2 regions of the Nocardioides kongjuensis genome follow, and region 1 is predicted to be linked to the other one. Evidence: riboswitches for the same ligand, from Rfam matches in the RefSeq annotation. Region 1 holds a riboswitch; the other holds the start of a gene.
The links. A riboswitch is a leader RNA that binds a small molecule or an ion and turns the genes downstream of it on or off. The one in region 1 is predicted to bind cobalamin.
Positions count from the first base shown of each region.

Region 1 (7,060 bases):
CGGTCATCCGGTAGCGCAGGTTGCCCTCGGCGTCCGCGGTGTGGGCGTGGACCAGGGCGAGGTCGGCGACGATGCCGCGCTCGAGGACGTAGGTCTCGCCGTCGAACACCTCGTGCGGCTTGCCCTCGGCGACCTCGGTGCCGACGCCGGTGCGCGTGTAGAACCCGGCGATGCCGGACCCGCCGGCGCGCAGCCGCTCGGCGAGCGTGCCCTGCGGGCAGAACTCGACCTCGAGAGCACCGTCGAGGTACTGCTGCGCGAAGAGCTTGTTCTCGCCGACGTACGACGCGATCACCTTCGCGACCTGGTTGTTCTCCAGCAGCACACCGAGGCCCTTGCCGTCGACGCCCATGTTGTTGGACACGACGGTCAGCTCGCGCACCCCGCTCTCGCGCACCGCCTCGATCAGGTCGCGCGGGATGCCGCACAGGCCGAAGCCGCCCACCGCGATCGTCATCCCGTCCCGGACCCGCTCGGCCACCGCCGTACGCGCGTCGTCCACCAGCTTCCTCATGCCTGCCATCACCGCCGACGCGGACCGGCCGGGTCAACGAAGTGACCGGGCAGCGGATGCGCTGCCCCGGTGGCGTCCACTGAGTGGACGCGTACCCTGTTGCCGTGGAACGGGCTCCGGGCGTGGTCGAGAAGGTCGCCGCCCTGCTCCGCGCCCTCTCCACCGCCGAGTCGGGTGCGACGACCACCGCGCTCGCCGCCGCCACCGACCAGCCGCGCGCGACCACCCACCGGTTGCTCGAGTCGCTGGCCGCCGAGGGTCTCACCGACCGCGACCCGCAGACCGGGCGCTGGTTCCTCGGCCCGGAGACCTACGTGCTCGGCATGGCCGCCGCCACCCGCTACGACCTCACCAACGAGGCCCGCGCCAGCGTGCACCGACTGGCGAAGGAGACCGGCGAGAGCGCGTTCTTCTCGGTGCGCCGCGGCGACGAGACCGTGGTGCTGCTGCGCGAGGACGGCGACTTCCCGATCCGCTCCTACGTCCTCTACGAGAGCGCCCGGTTCCCCCTCGGCGTCGTCTCGGCCGGCATCGCGATCCTCGCCCACCTGCCCGACCGGGAGATCGACGCCTTCCTCGAACGGGTCGACCTCACCGCCGAGTGGGGCGAGCAGCACTCGGCGGCGGCGATCCGCAAGCGGCTGGCCGCGACCCGTCGTACCGGCTGGTCCGTCAACCCCGGGCACGTCGTGGAGGGCTCGTGGGGCATGGCCGCCGCGGTCTTCGACAAGTCCGGGCGGCCCGAGTGGGCGCTGACGCTCACCGGTGTCGAGCAGCGCTTCCGGCGCGACCGGCAGCCGGTGCTCGGCAGGCTGCTGCTCGAGGAGGCGCACCGGCTCTCACGGCTGGCGTGACCCGTCCGACACCCCCCGGCCTTGTCGGCGCTTGCCCGGGGTGCGTAGATTCCGCTCCGAGCCAGTCACACCCCCCGGGGTGAGGGAATCCGGTGAGAGTCCGGAACTGTCGCGCAGCGGTGAGGGCGACGGGCGAGGCACGAAGCCACTGGGCCGCACGCTGGCCTGGGAAGGCGCCTCGTCCGATTGACCCCGAGTCCGAAGACCTGCTGGCTCGATGTGTCCACCGAGCTTCGCGACTTGAGCTCCCGGCCCGACAGGTCTTCGATGCACAACCTCGATGCGGTGGAGCGTCGCCCCGACGCCCGCCGCCTGCCCGTGGCTGCGTGCGTCACCGTCCTGGTGGCGGCGGCGGTCGTCACCGTGGTCCTCTCGACCGCCTTCGGGGCCGAGCCGCTGCCCGTGGCCGTCGTGGTCGACGCGATCACGGCGCGGTTCTCGGGGGCGACCCCGGACCCGGCGTACGACGCGATCGTCTGGGACATCAGGCTGCCCCGGACCCTGCTCGCGCTCGTCGTCGGCGCCGGTCTGGCCGTCGCCGGCACCGGCATCCAGACGCTGGTGCGCAACCCGCTCGCCGACCCCTACCTGCTGGGGGTCTCCGCGGGGGCCAGCGTCGGCGCCACCGCGGTGATCACCACCGGCGTGCTGGCCGGGGCCGGCCTGTGGGCGCTGTCCCTCGGCGCCCTGGTCGGCGCGCTGGTCGCGTCGGTGCTCGTCTTCGGCATCGCGATGCTGCAGGGCGGCCTCACCCCCCTGCGCCTGGTGCTGACCGGCACCGTCCTGTCGGCGGCGTTCTCCTCGATGGCCAGCTTCCTGGTGTTCCGCAGCGCGGAGCCGCAGGCCGCGCAGTCCGTGCTGTTCTGGCTGCTGGGCTCGGTGTCGGGGGCGACGTGGCAGCAGCTGTGGCTGCCGGCGGTCGCGGTCGTCGTGAGCTTCGTGCTGCTGCTCGCGGCCAGCGGGTGGCTGGACGCCCTCGCGGTCGGGCCGGACACCGCCTCGGCGCTCGGCGTTCCGGTCGCCCGCCTGCGCATCGGCCTGTTCGCGCTGCTCGCCGTCCTGGTCGGCGTCCTCGTCGCGGTCGCCGGCGGGATCGGCTTCGTCGGCCTGGTCGTGCCCCACCTGGCCCGGATGACGGTCGGGCCACGGCACCGGGTCGCGCTCCCGGTCAGCGCGCTGGCCGGCGCCGTCTTCCTGGTCTGGGTCGACATCGCCGCCCGGGTGGCGGTGCGCCCGACCGAGATCCCGCTCAGCGTGGTCACCGGCCTGATCGGCGCGCCGGTCTTCCTCGTGCTGCTCGGACGGCGCCGCTACCGGTTCGGGGGCGACGAGTGAGCCTCCTCGACTCCACCACCCGGACCGCGGTCCCGGCGCTGAGCGCCCAGGGCGTGACCTGCGCGATCGGACGCAGGACCGTGCTGTCCGACGTCGACCTCTCCGTCGTACCGGGCGAGGTGCTCGGGCTGATCGGGGCCAACGGGACCGGCAAGTCCACGCTGCTGCGGACCCTGGCCGGCGTCCGGTCACCCGCGGCCGGTGAGGTGCGGGTGGGCGATCGTCCGCTGGCGGGCCTGCGGCCCCAGGAGCGGGCGCGCCGGATCGGGTACGTCGCGCAGGAGGAGGCGGCACCGTCCGACCTGCTGGTCGCCGAGCTGGTCGCGCTCGGCCGGGTGCCCCACCGCGGCGCCTGGGGCGGGCTCGGCGAGGACGACCGGGCCGCCGTACGGCGTGCCCTGCGGCTCGTCGACCTCGAGTACGCCGCCGCCCAGCCGCTGGACCGGCTCTCCGGTGGCGAGCGCCGCCGGGCGGTGCTGGCCCGGGGCCTGGCGCAGGAGGCGCCGCTGCTGCTCCTCGACGAGCCGACCAACCACCTCGACATCGGGCACCGGCTGGCGCTGATGCGGCTGATCCGCGGCCTGGGCCGCACCGTCGTGCTCGCCCTGCACGACCTCGACCTCGCCGCCACCTTCTGCGACCGGATCGCGGTGCTCCACGACGGCCGGCTGGTCGCGGTGGGCGAGCCCGACGCCGTCCTCACCCCGGCCGTGCTCCACGACGCGTTCGGCGTCCTGGCGACCCGGGTCACCCACCCCCTCACCGGCCGGACGCACCTGCTGTTCAGCCACGACGAAAGCGAGACCCACCCGTGAACCTGCGCTCGTACGGCGTCCTCGCCACCGCGGCCGTCCTCGCCCTCAGCGGCTGCTCGGCCGGGGCCGACGGACCCGACGAGTCGGCGGCGCGGGGCTCGGTCTCGATCACGAACTGCGGCCGGCAGACCGAGTTCCCCACCCCGGCCCGGCGGATGTTCGTCAACGACTCGAACCTGATCTCCATGGTCCTCGCGCTCGGCGCCGAGGACCAGGTCGCGGCGGTGTCCAGCATCGGTCGCGACGAGGAGGTGCTGGCCGAGCACTACGGCGACGCGGTCGCGGGGCTGAACCAGGTCTCCGACGACTACCCGAGCCTCGAGACCGTCGTCGCCGCCCGGCCCGACGTGATGGTCGCCGGCTGGAGCTACGGGTACGACGAGACGAAGCAGCTCACCCCCGACAGCCTCGCCGAACGCGACGTCGCGGCGTACGTGCTCACGGAGTCCTGCCGCCAGGCCGGCAGCAGCGCCCGCGGCATCGTCGAGCCGTGGACCGCGCTGCGCGAGGACCTCACGAACCTCGGCGCGATCACCGGACACGAGGACCGTGCCACCCAGGTGGTGGCCGACGTCGACCAGCGCCTCGCAGCCCTCGCCGAGGCCCCGCAGGCGCAGGAGCCGCCCGTGGTCTTCGTCTTCGACAGCGGCGAGAAGGCCGTCTACACCTCCGGCGCCTACGGCGCGCCGCAGGCGATCATCGAGTCCGGCGGCGGCGTCAACGCGATGGCCGAGACGTCGGACACCTGGACCGAGGTCTCCTGGGAGAAGCTCGCGACCTCCCAGCCGGATGCGTTCGCCTTCGTCGACTACCCCGGCCAGACCTTCGAGCAGAAGGTCGCCGTGCTGCGGGCCAACCCCGCCACGAGGGACCTGCCCGCCGTGAAGGAGGGCCGTTTCCTCAACCTGCCCTACGCGCTGTGGACCAGTGGGCCGCTGAACGTCGAGGCTGCGGAGGAGGTGCGCTCCGCGCTGGAGGGCTGGGGGCTGGTCCCGGTCTCGTAGGGCCCCGGGCCCGTCCGCCCTGCGCCTGTGGGACATTTGCTGCCATGTCCGGCGCGCGGCCCGAGCCGCCCCACCCGACCGGCGGAGACGTCATCCCGTTGCGGGAGGCGACCCGGGCGTGGTTCCAGATCTCGCTGCAGACCTTCGGCGGGCCCGCCGGCCAGATCGCTGTCATGCAGCACAAGCTGGTCGACGAGAAGCGCTGGATCGGGCAGAAGCGCTTCCTGCACGCACTGAACTTCTGCATGCTGCTGCCCGGCCCGGAGGCCCAGCAGCTGGCGATCTACACCGGCTGGCTGCTCAACGGGATCCGCGGCGGCCTGATCGCAGGCGGCCTGTTCGTCCTCCCGGGGATGCTCGCGCTGCTCGCGCTGTCGGGCGTCTACGTCGGCTACGGCGAGACCGACCTCGTCACCGCTCTGTTCGCCGGGGTCGCGCCGGCAGTGATCGCGGTCGTCGTCCAGGCGGTGCAGCGTGTCGGGAAGCGGGCCCTGCACCACCCCGCCCTGGTCGCCCTCGCGGTCGCGTCCTTCGTCGCCCTCACCTTCTTGGCCGTGCCCTTCCCCGTCGTGGTCTTCGCGTCCGGGCTCCTCGGCTGGCTGCTCAGCCTGCGCCTGCCCGCCCTGCGTGAACCCCGGCCCCACGGGAGCGACGAGGGTCCCGAGCCGCTGATCAGCGACGACGCCCTGCACCACGAGCTGCCGACGGTCCGCCGCTCCGGCACGGTCCTGCTGCTCGGGGCCGTGCTGTGGTTCGCCCCGGTGGCCGCGTTCGCCGTCCTGGCCGGCACGACCGGCACCCCCGTCTTCGTCGACCAGGGACTGTTCTTCTCCGGCGCCGCGGTCGTCACCTTCGGCGGTGCCTACGCCGTGCTGTCGTACGTCGCCCAGCAGGCCGTCGGCGTCTACCACTGGCTGGCCCCCGGCGAGATGGTCCGCGGCCTCGCGCTCGCCGAGACCACTCCCGGGCCGCTGATCATGGTGGTGCAGTTCGTCGCCTTCGTCGGCGCCTACCGCCACCCGGGTTCGCTCGAGCCGTGGGTGGCGGCCGTCCTGGCGTCGCTGCTCGTCACCTGGGTGACCTTCGTGCCGTGCTTCCTGTTCGTGCTGCTCGGTGCGCCGTACGTCGAGCGGCTGCGCGACAACCGCGGCCTCGGTGCCGCCCTGACCGGCATCACCGCAGCCGTGGTCGGCGTGATCGCGAACCTCGCGGTCTTCTTCGCGCTGCACACCCTGTTCGACCGCCACCGCACCCTCGACGCAGGCTGGGTGCACGTCGACGTCCCCGTGCTCGGGTCGTGGGACCCGGTCGCCTTCGCGATCACCGCCGTCGCGCTGGTCGTGATGCTCCGGCACGGCTGGAGCCCCCTGCGGACGCTGGGCCTGTGTGCGGCGCTCGGAGTCGGGATCTTCGTGGTGGGGCTGGTCTGAGCGTCGCACCTGACGAATGGGCTGCAGATCCAGGCCCTTCACAGCCCGTTCGTCAGGTGCGACGCCGGGAGGCGACCAGGTCGGCCAGGGCCGCCACCGCGCAGCGCAGCGCACACGCGGCGGCGACCCGGACGACGTCGCGAGCGGTCACGAGGACCGGCCCCGCAGCAGCACGGCCGAGGCGAGCGCCCCCACGGCGGCCACGACCGCGGCACCGACGAACGCCGCGGAGTAGCCCTCCGTCAACGCGCCGACGTCGCCCAGCCGGTCGGCGCCGGCTCCCGCTGCGATCGCGGTCATGACGGCCAGGCCGAGGGCCGAGCCGATCTGGTAGCTGGTGTTGACGATGCCCGAGGCCAGGCCGCCCTCCTCCGGCGGCGCGGCGGAGATCGCCGTGCCGAGGGTGGGGATGAAGGCGAGCGACATGCCGAGGGCGGCGACCAGCGAGGCGGGCAGCACGTCCACCGCGTAGCTGCCGTCCGCGTCGATCATCGCCAGCCAGGCCATGCCCGCGGCAAGCAGCACCAGCCCCGTGACGGTCGCGGTCCGCACGCCGAGCAGGGCGAGGACGCGCGGGGCGAGCACGACCATGCCGACCATGATCAGCAGCGTCATCGGCAGCAGCGCGGCACCGCTGGGGAACGCGGTGAAGCCGAGCACCTGCTGCAGGTAGAGGTTCAGGAAGAACCACATCGGGATCCACGCGGCACCCAGCAGGAGCTGGGCGAGGTTGGCGGCGGCCAGGTCCGGCGCGCGGAGGATGCCGAGGCGCACCAGCGGGTCGCGGCCGCGGGCCTGCTGGGCGACGAAGACCGCGACGAGCAGGACGCCTGCGCCGAGCACCCACCAGGTGCGGGCGGCGCCCCAGCCGACCTCCGGGGCCTGGACCACGGCGTACACGAGGGCGGCGAGACCGGCGGTCACCGTCACCGCACCGACGACATCGACCCGCCGCGACGTCCCCGAACGACCCGCGGGCATCGAGGACGGGACGAGGGCGAGGACCAGCAGCGCGACCGGGATGTTGATCGCGAACACCCACGGCCAGCTGAGGTACTCGGTGATCACACCGCCGAGGAAGACACCGGCGGTGCCGCCGGCGGGCGCG
Region 1 covers NZ_JACCBF010000001.1:4,018,419-4,025,478, forward strand. Annotated here, with positions in the region: gene BJ958_RS19290 (CoA transferase subunit A) at 1-514, opposite strand, end outside; gene BJ958_RS19295 (IclR family transcriptional regulator) at 619-1,368, shown strand; cobalamin riboswitch at 1,414-1,596, shown strand; gene BJ958_RS19300 (FecCD family ABC transporter permease) at 1,687-2,703, shown strand; gene BJ958_RS19305 (ATP-binding cassette domain-containing protein) at 2,700-3,518, shown strand; gene BJ958_RS19310 (ABC transporter substrate-binding protein) at 3,515-4,522, shown strand; gene chrA (chromate efflux transporter) at 4,567-5,952, shown strand; gene BJ958_RS19320 (MFS transporter) at 6,100-7,060, opposite strand, start outside.

Region 2 (7,060 bases), 3.4 Mb from region 1:
TCGAGCGCGAACCGGGCCCGGTCGACCTCGACCGTGTTGCCCGACGCGTGCCGCTGGAGCCCGGGGCGCTGCGGCACCCGGTTGACGTACGGCGCGTAGCCGACCACGTGCTCGACCTCCCCCAGGGCGGCGCTCGCCTCCGGGGTGAGCCAGCCGTCGGGGCCGGGGCCGAGGCCGACGACGAGGAGCTCTGCGGGTTGCGGTTTGGTCCCAAACCGCATGGATTCTGGCTCGGAACGTGCGGTTTGTGACCAAACGGCGCGCCCGCGCATCCGCTCAGCGGAAGCCGGCCGGGCGGAGTCACCGGGGACCACGATGAGCGAGAAGTACGGCACGGAGTCGGCGTCGACCTCGGCGACGGGCAGCCAGCGCTCCTCGGGCTGGGAGGCGCGCTCGACGTACAGCGCCCCTTCCAGCCGGCCGGCGGCCGCGAGGGCGGCCCGGACGGTGGGGAAGGTCCGGCCGAGCTTCATGATCACCGCGCCGTCGGTGTCGGCGAGGCGGCGGGCGAGCTCGGGCTCGGGAAGGGTGCCGGGCAGCACCGTGAGGACGTCGGTCTGCCGCACCAGCGGGGCCGGGACGGTCGCGGTGGCGGCGGCGAAGGCCGGGATGCCGGGGACGACCTCGACAGGGAAGCGGTCGCGGAAGCGGTCGACGAGGTACATCGAGGAGCCGTAGAACAGCGGGTCGCCCTCCGCGAGCAGGACCACGTCGCGGCCGGCGTCGAGGTGCGCGGCGAGCCGGGTCTCGCACTCGTCGTAGAAGGCGGCGAGCGCGCCGACGTACCCGCCGGGGTGGTCGGTGGTCCCGGTGGTGACCGGGTAGCGCAGCTCCTCCTCGATCGCGTCGGCCGGGATCAGGTCGGCGGCGATGCGGCGGGCGTGCGACTCCTTGCGCACGCCGGCGTGGAAGGCGACGACGGGGGCCGCGCCGATCAGCCGCTCGGCCTTGCGGGTGATCAGCTCGGGGTCGCCGGGGCCGATGCCGACGACGGAGAAGCTGCCGGTGCTCGTGGTCACTCCGCCTCCTGGGCCAGCGCGTTGACGGCCGACGACGCCATCGCCGACCCGCCGCGGCGACCGCGGACGGTGACGAACGGGATGTCGATGCCGTGCTCGTCGGCGAACGCCACCAGCGCGTCCTTGGACTCCGCGGCGCCGATGAAGCCGACCGGGCAACCGACGATCGCGGCGGGCTGCGGGCCACCGGCGAGGATCATCTCCAGCAGGTGGAACAGCGCGGTCGGGGCGTTGCCGATGGCGACCACCGCGCCGTCGAGCAGCGGCTCCCACAACGAGACGGCGGCCGCCGTACGCGTGGTCGACCACTCCTTGGCCAGGGCGGGGACCCGCTCGTCGGTGAGGAAGCAGTGCACCGGGTTGTCGGCCGGCAGGCGGCCGGCGGTGATGCCCATCGCGACCATCCGGGCGTCGCACAGGATCGGCGCACCCGCGTCCAGCGCCGCGCGGGCCGCCGGGACCAGCCGGGGGTGGATGACCAGGTCCTGGACGAGATCGGTCTGACCGCTGCCGTGGATCATCCGGACGGCGACCTTCTCGGCCTCCGCCGGCACCTGCGAGAGGTCCGACTCGCGGCGGATGGTCGCGAACGAGTCGACGTAGATCGCCGGTCCGTCGGCGATGTAGTCGTACCGGCGCGGGGGAGCGGTGAGCTCGGTCATCGGTTCTCCTCGGGGATGAGCACGCCGTGCCAGGGCGTCACGATCACGGTGGGTGCGGTCCAGGCCGCGATGGTGGTCAGGTCCAGCCCGTCGTCGGGTACGGCGACGTGGCGGCCGCCGGCGACCGGGCCGAGGGGGAGCGGCCCGGTCGCGACGGGGGCGCCCGGTGCGGCCGCGGCCGCTGGGGCGAGGGGACGATGGAGCTCGCTCACGTGCCAGGGCGCGTCCGGCCCGGTGCCGCGGGCGGCCAGGAACGCCCGGGCCAGCGCGGCCAGGGCCGTGGGGGCCTCGCTCAGGGCGACCACCTCGCCCCACTGCTCGCCGACGCGGAGCTGGGCGGTGGTGTCGTCGAGGGCGACCAGGCCGAGGTCGAGGTGCTTGTCGGCGAGGTCGCCGCGGCCGTCGTCGAGGGTGAACAGGAAGCGTCCCGGCAGGCCCGCGAGCGCGGGGTCGGCCAGCAGCAGCGCGTCGAGGGCGGCGAGCACGGGCCGCAGGTCGGCGCGGCCGCCGGCGAGGCCGGTCTGGGGGGAGACCAGCACGTTGCGCACCCGGTCGTGGGTGCGCGAGGGCAGCAGGCCGGTGGCCTCCAGCGCCGCCAGCGCGGCGTCCTCGAGGAGGCCGTCCGCGGTCAGGGGCATGGCCCGGACCTGCAGGTTCGCCCGGCCGGTGACGCGGACCCGGCCGTCGCCGTGCTCCTGCGCGACCTCGGCCAGCGCCCGCAGGGCGGCGAGCGGCACGCGTCCGCCGGGGACCCGGATCCGCACCAGGCCGCCGTCGTCGGCGGGCCAGGGGTGCACGACACCGGGGCACCGGTCGGGTCGGCTCCGCACAGTTCCAGCCGGGGGCTGCGCCATGGTGGTCCTTCGAGGCCGGGGCTCCTCGCGATCGCCCCTCATCGACCTCGCGACGGGTGGCCGCAAGGGCCAGCAGGTCTTCGGACTCGGGATCGTCCGGTTCGGAGCGTCTTCCCAGACCCCGGGGGGTCCAGTGACATCAGTGCTCCGGCCGTCACCCACACCGCTGCGCGTCAGTCCCGGACTCGCACCGGGTTCCCTACGCTGGCGGTGGCAGCGTACCAAGGCCGGGCGTCGTCCCCCATCGGTAGCCTGACCGCCATGCCTTCCCTCAAGGACGTCGTCGACCTCGTCCACGGCTGGTACCCGCCCGCGACCGCCGACAGCTGGGACGCCGTCGGTCTCGTGTACGGCGACCCCGAGCAGCCCGTGAAGAGGATCCTGCTGGCCGTCGACCCCACCCCGGAGGTCGCCGCGGAGGCGGCCGAGTGGAAGGCGGACCTGCTCCTCGTGCACCACCCGCTGTTCCTCAAGGGCGTCCACGGCGTCGCGGCGACCACGCCGAAGGGCCGCACCCTGCACACGCTGGCGAAGGCCGACTGCGCGCTGCTCACCGCCCACACCAACGCCGACCAGGCCGTCGGCGGCGTGTCCGAGGCGTTCGCGGTCGCGCTGGGCCTCAAGGACCTCAGCCCGATCATCCCGGCGCCGAGCGAGCCGCTCGACAAGCTCACCGTCTTCGTCCCCTCCGACGCCGCCGCGCCCGTCCGGGCGGCCGTCGCCGAGGCCGGCGCCGGCCGGATCGGCGACTACGACTTCGCCTCCTTCACCAGCGCGCCCGGGGAGGGCCGGTTCCGCCCGCTCGACGGTGCCAACCCGATGATCGGCACCGTCGGCGAGCTGGAGACGGTCGAGGAGGTCCGGATCGAGGTGGTCCTGCCACGGGCGCGCCGCGGCGCGGTCGTGCGCGCGATGCTGGGCGCGCATCCCTACGAGGAGCCCGCGTACGACGTCGTCGAGGTCGCCGACCCGCAGCTGGTCGACGTCGGGACCGGCCGGATCGGCAGCGTCGAGCCGACCACGCTGGCCGGCTTCGCCGAGGCCGTCGCGGCCGCGCTGCCACCCACCGAGCACGGGGTCCGGGTGGCGGGCGACCCCGAGCGCCCGGTCAGGCGGGTGGCCGTGTGCGGAGGCGCCGGCGACTTCCTCCTCGACCGGCTCGCGACCTCCGACGCCGACGTCTATGTGACCAGCGACCTGCGCCACCACCCGGCCGCGGAGTTCCTCGAGAAGGGCGGTCCGGCGCTGGTCGACGTCGCCCACTGGGCCGCGGAGTGGACCTGGCTCCCGGTGGTCGACCAGCTGCTCCACGAGGCGCTCGGCGACGCGGTCGAGACCCGGGTGAGTGCGATCTCCACCGATCCTTGGACAATGCACCTGTGAACGCCGATCCCGCCGCCCAGCTCCGCCTGCTCGACCTGCAGGCCCTCGACTCCCAGGTCGACCAGCTGCGCCACCAGCGCAACAACCCGGCCGAGGCCGCGGAGATCAAGGACCTGCTCGGCAAGCGGGTCGACGTCGACGGCCGCCTGCGCGACCAGCGCATCGTCGTCGACGACCTCGCGGTCGCCCAGGCGAAGGCCGACGCCGACGTCGAGCAGGTCAAGGCCCGTCGTACCCGCGACCGCGAGCGGATGGACTCCGGCGCCATCGCCGACCCCAAGGCGCTCGAGCGGATGCAGCACGAGCTCGAGTCGCTGGAGCGGCGCATCTCGACGCTCGAGGACGAGGAGCTCGAGGTGATGGAGCAGCTCGAGGAGGCGCAGTCGGCGCTCGCCGAGCTCAGCTCCGCCATCGAGGACATCGACGGGAGGCTCGGCACCCTGACCACCGCGCGCGACGAGAAGGTCGCGGCGCTCGACGCCGAGATCGCCTCGGTCGCCGGTGGCCGCGACGCCATCGTCGCCGAGATCCCCGAGGACCTGCTCGCCCTCTACGAGAAGCTCCGCGCCAGCAAGGGCGGTGTCGGCGTCGGCGCGCTGCGCGCCCGTCAGTGCAGTGGCTGCCAGCTGAGCCTCGACGCCGGCGAGCTCGCCGAGATCCGCGCGACGCCCGCCGAGACGGTGCTGCGTCACGAGGAGTGCCAGCGGATCCTGGTCCGCACCCCCGAGAGCGGCCTGTGACCGATCGGGTCGTCGAGAAGGTCGTCGTCGAGGCCGACGGCGGCTCGCGCGGCAACCCCGGCCCGGCGGCGTACGGCGCCGTGCTGCGCGACGCCGCGACCGGTGCCGTGATCGCCGAGGACGCCCGCACGCTGGGGGTGGCGACCAACAACGTCGCGGAGTACTCCGGCCTGGTCGCCGGGCTCGCGCTCGCGGTCGCGCACGCTCCCGGGGCGTCGGTCGAGGTGCGGATGGACTCCAAGCTCGTCGTCGAGCAGATGTCCGGGCGCTGGAAGATCAAGCACCCCGACATGGCCGCGCTCGCGGCCGAGGCACGCGAGCTCGCGCCCGCCGGCACGACGTACACCTGGGTGCCGCGCGCCCGGAACTCCCACGCCGACCGGCTCGCCAACGAGGCGCTCGACGGCAAGCGCTCCGGCGTCAGCATCCCCGGGGACCACGTCGAGGACGAGCCCGAGTCGGCGATCGAGGAGGCCGAGTCGCCGTCCTTCGGTCCGGGCCAGCCGACCACGATCGTGCTGGTGCGCCACGGCGTCACCCCGCACACCACCGGCCGCCGCTTCTCCGGCGGGCTCGGCGGCGACAACCCGCCGCTCTCGGAGGAGGGCCGTGCCCAGGCCGCCGAGGTGGCCGCCTGGCTCACCGAGCTCAAGGACAGCGTCGACGTCGTGGTGGCCTCGCCGGTGCGTCGTACCCGGGAGACGGCCGACATCGTCGCCGCCGCCCTCGGCCTCGCGGTCGAGGAGGAGCCGGCCTTCGCCGAGATGGAGTTCGGCGAGTGGGACGGGCTGAGCTTCACCGAGGTCGCCGAGCGGGACCGCGAGCGCCTCGACGCGTGGTTCGCCGACATGGCGGCCGCGCCGCCGGGCGGAGAGTCGTTCGTGACCGTCCAGAAGCGGGTCCTGGCCGGACTGGCCCGCCTGCTCGAGACCCACGCCGGTCGGACCGTCGTGCTGGTCAGCCACGTCACGCCGATCAAGACCCTGGTCGCGCACGCCCTCGACGCCCCGCTCGAGACGCTGTTCCGGATGGAGCTCGCGCCCGCTGCCGTGTCTGTCCTGGCGTTCTACCCGGACCCGCGCACGGGTGAGCAGAAGGGCTCGATGCGGTTCTTCAACGCGCTCGCGCCCGGCCGTCGTACGTTGCGCGACACGGGGCGCTGGTAGGTCCGACGCGCGTGTCAGTTTCACCGGCCAGCCGGTGAAACTAACGGCCCGCCGGTCTCACAGCTCGCTGACCACCACGTCGAACTGGGTGCCGGTCCGGCCGGGAGCACCCGCCTCGACGGTCCAGCCCAGGTCGCGCAGCACGTCGGCGAACGCGGCGGGCGTGCGCGGGTCGGCGCCGTCCTCGAGCAGGGCGCGCACGATCCGGCCCTTGGTGGCCTTGTTGAAGTGGCTGACCACCTTGCGGGTGCCGTTGTGCTCGTGGAGCACGCGCACGGTCGCCACGCGCGGGGCGAGGTCGGGGCCGGGCTTCCAGAAGTTGGCGTACATCCCCGAGCGCAGGTCCACGAGCAGCCCGCGGCCGAGCGCCTCGGTCATCACGGCCGGCAGCGCCTCGCGCCACACCCCGGCCACGGGGCCGAGGCCGGGCAGGGACGCGTCGCCGGAGAGGCGGTACGACGGGATCCGGTCGCCGAGGCGCACCATGCCGAACAGGCTGGACGCCACCGCGAGCCGTGAGGTGGCCCGACGCTTCGCGCCGGACGACAACGACGCCACGTCGAGGGCGTCGTACAGGACACCGGTGTAGATCCGGTCCGCCCGTGCCGTGGGCGCGGACGGCAGGCCCGCGTTGCGCTCGACGAGGTCGGCCTGGCCCGCCGACAGGCCGAGCACCTCGGCCGCCTTGGCCGGGTCCTCGCGGCACAACGTGACCAGGGCGTCGAGCACGTCGCGGCGCGCGTCGGTCAGTGCGGGGGAGGACAGGGAGGCGAGGTCGAGCGGCTGGCCCCGCCGGGGGACGGCCTTGCCCTCGCTCGGCGGCAGCAGGATCAGCACGGGGCCAACGATAAAGTCACGGACATGCCGAGCAATCTCGTGGTCCGGGTCAAGGCGAGCTCCCCCGAGATCCAGGCGGGTCTGGCCGCGATCGCGAAGGAGCTGGACCTGCCGGGCGAGTTCCCCGCCGAGGTGACCGCGGCCGCCGAGCGGGCCGCCGCCGACGTCGTGCTGCCCGAGCTGGACCGCACCGACCTGCCGTTCATCACCATCGACCCGGCCGGATCGATGGACCTCGACCAGGCGGTGCACATCGTGCGCGACGGCGACGGCTTCGTGGTGCACTACGCGATCGCCGACGTCGCGGCCTTCGTCAAGCCGGGCGACCCGGTCGACGTGGAGGCCAACAAGCGTGGCGAGACGCTCTACGGCGCCGGCACCCGGATCCCGCTGCATCCG
Region 2 covers NZ_JACCBF010000001.1:656,035-663,094, forward strand. Annotated here, with positions in the region: gene cobJ (precorrin-3B C(17)-methyltransferase) at 1-1,019, opposite strand, end outside; gene BJ958_RS03125 (precorrin-8X methylmutase) at 1,016-1,681, opposite strand; gene BJ958_RS03130 (nitrite reductase) at 1,678-2,511, opposite strand; cobalamin riboswitch at 2,605-2,760, opposite strand; gene BJ958_RS03135 (Nif3-like dinuclear metal center hexameric protein) at 2,797-3,918, shown strand; gene BJ958_RS03140 (zinc ribbon domain-containing protein) at 3,915-4,658, shown strand; gene BJ958_RS03145 (bifunctional RNase H/acid phosphatase) at 4,655-5,824, shown strand; gene yaaA (peroxide stress protein YaaA) at 5,882-6,661, opposite strand; gene BJ958_RS03155 (RNB domain-containing ribonuclease) at 6,686-7,060, shown strand, end outside.
Region 2: another riboswitch for cobalamin. It lies ahead of BJ958_RS03130 (nitrite reductase); the one in region 1 lies ahead of BJ958_RS19300 (FecCD family ABC transporter permease).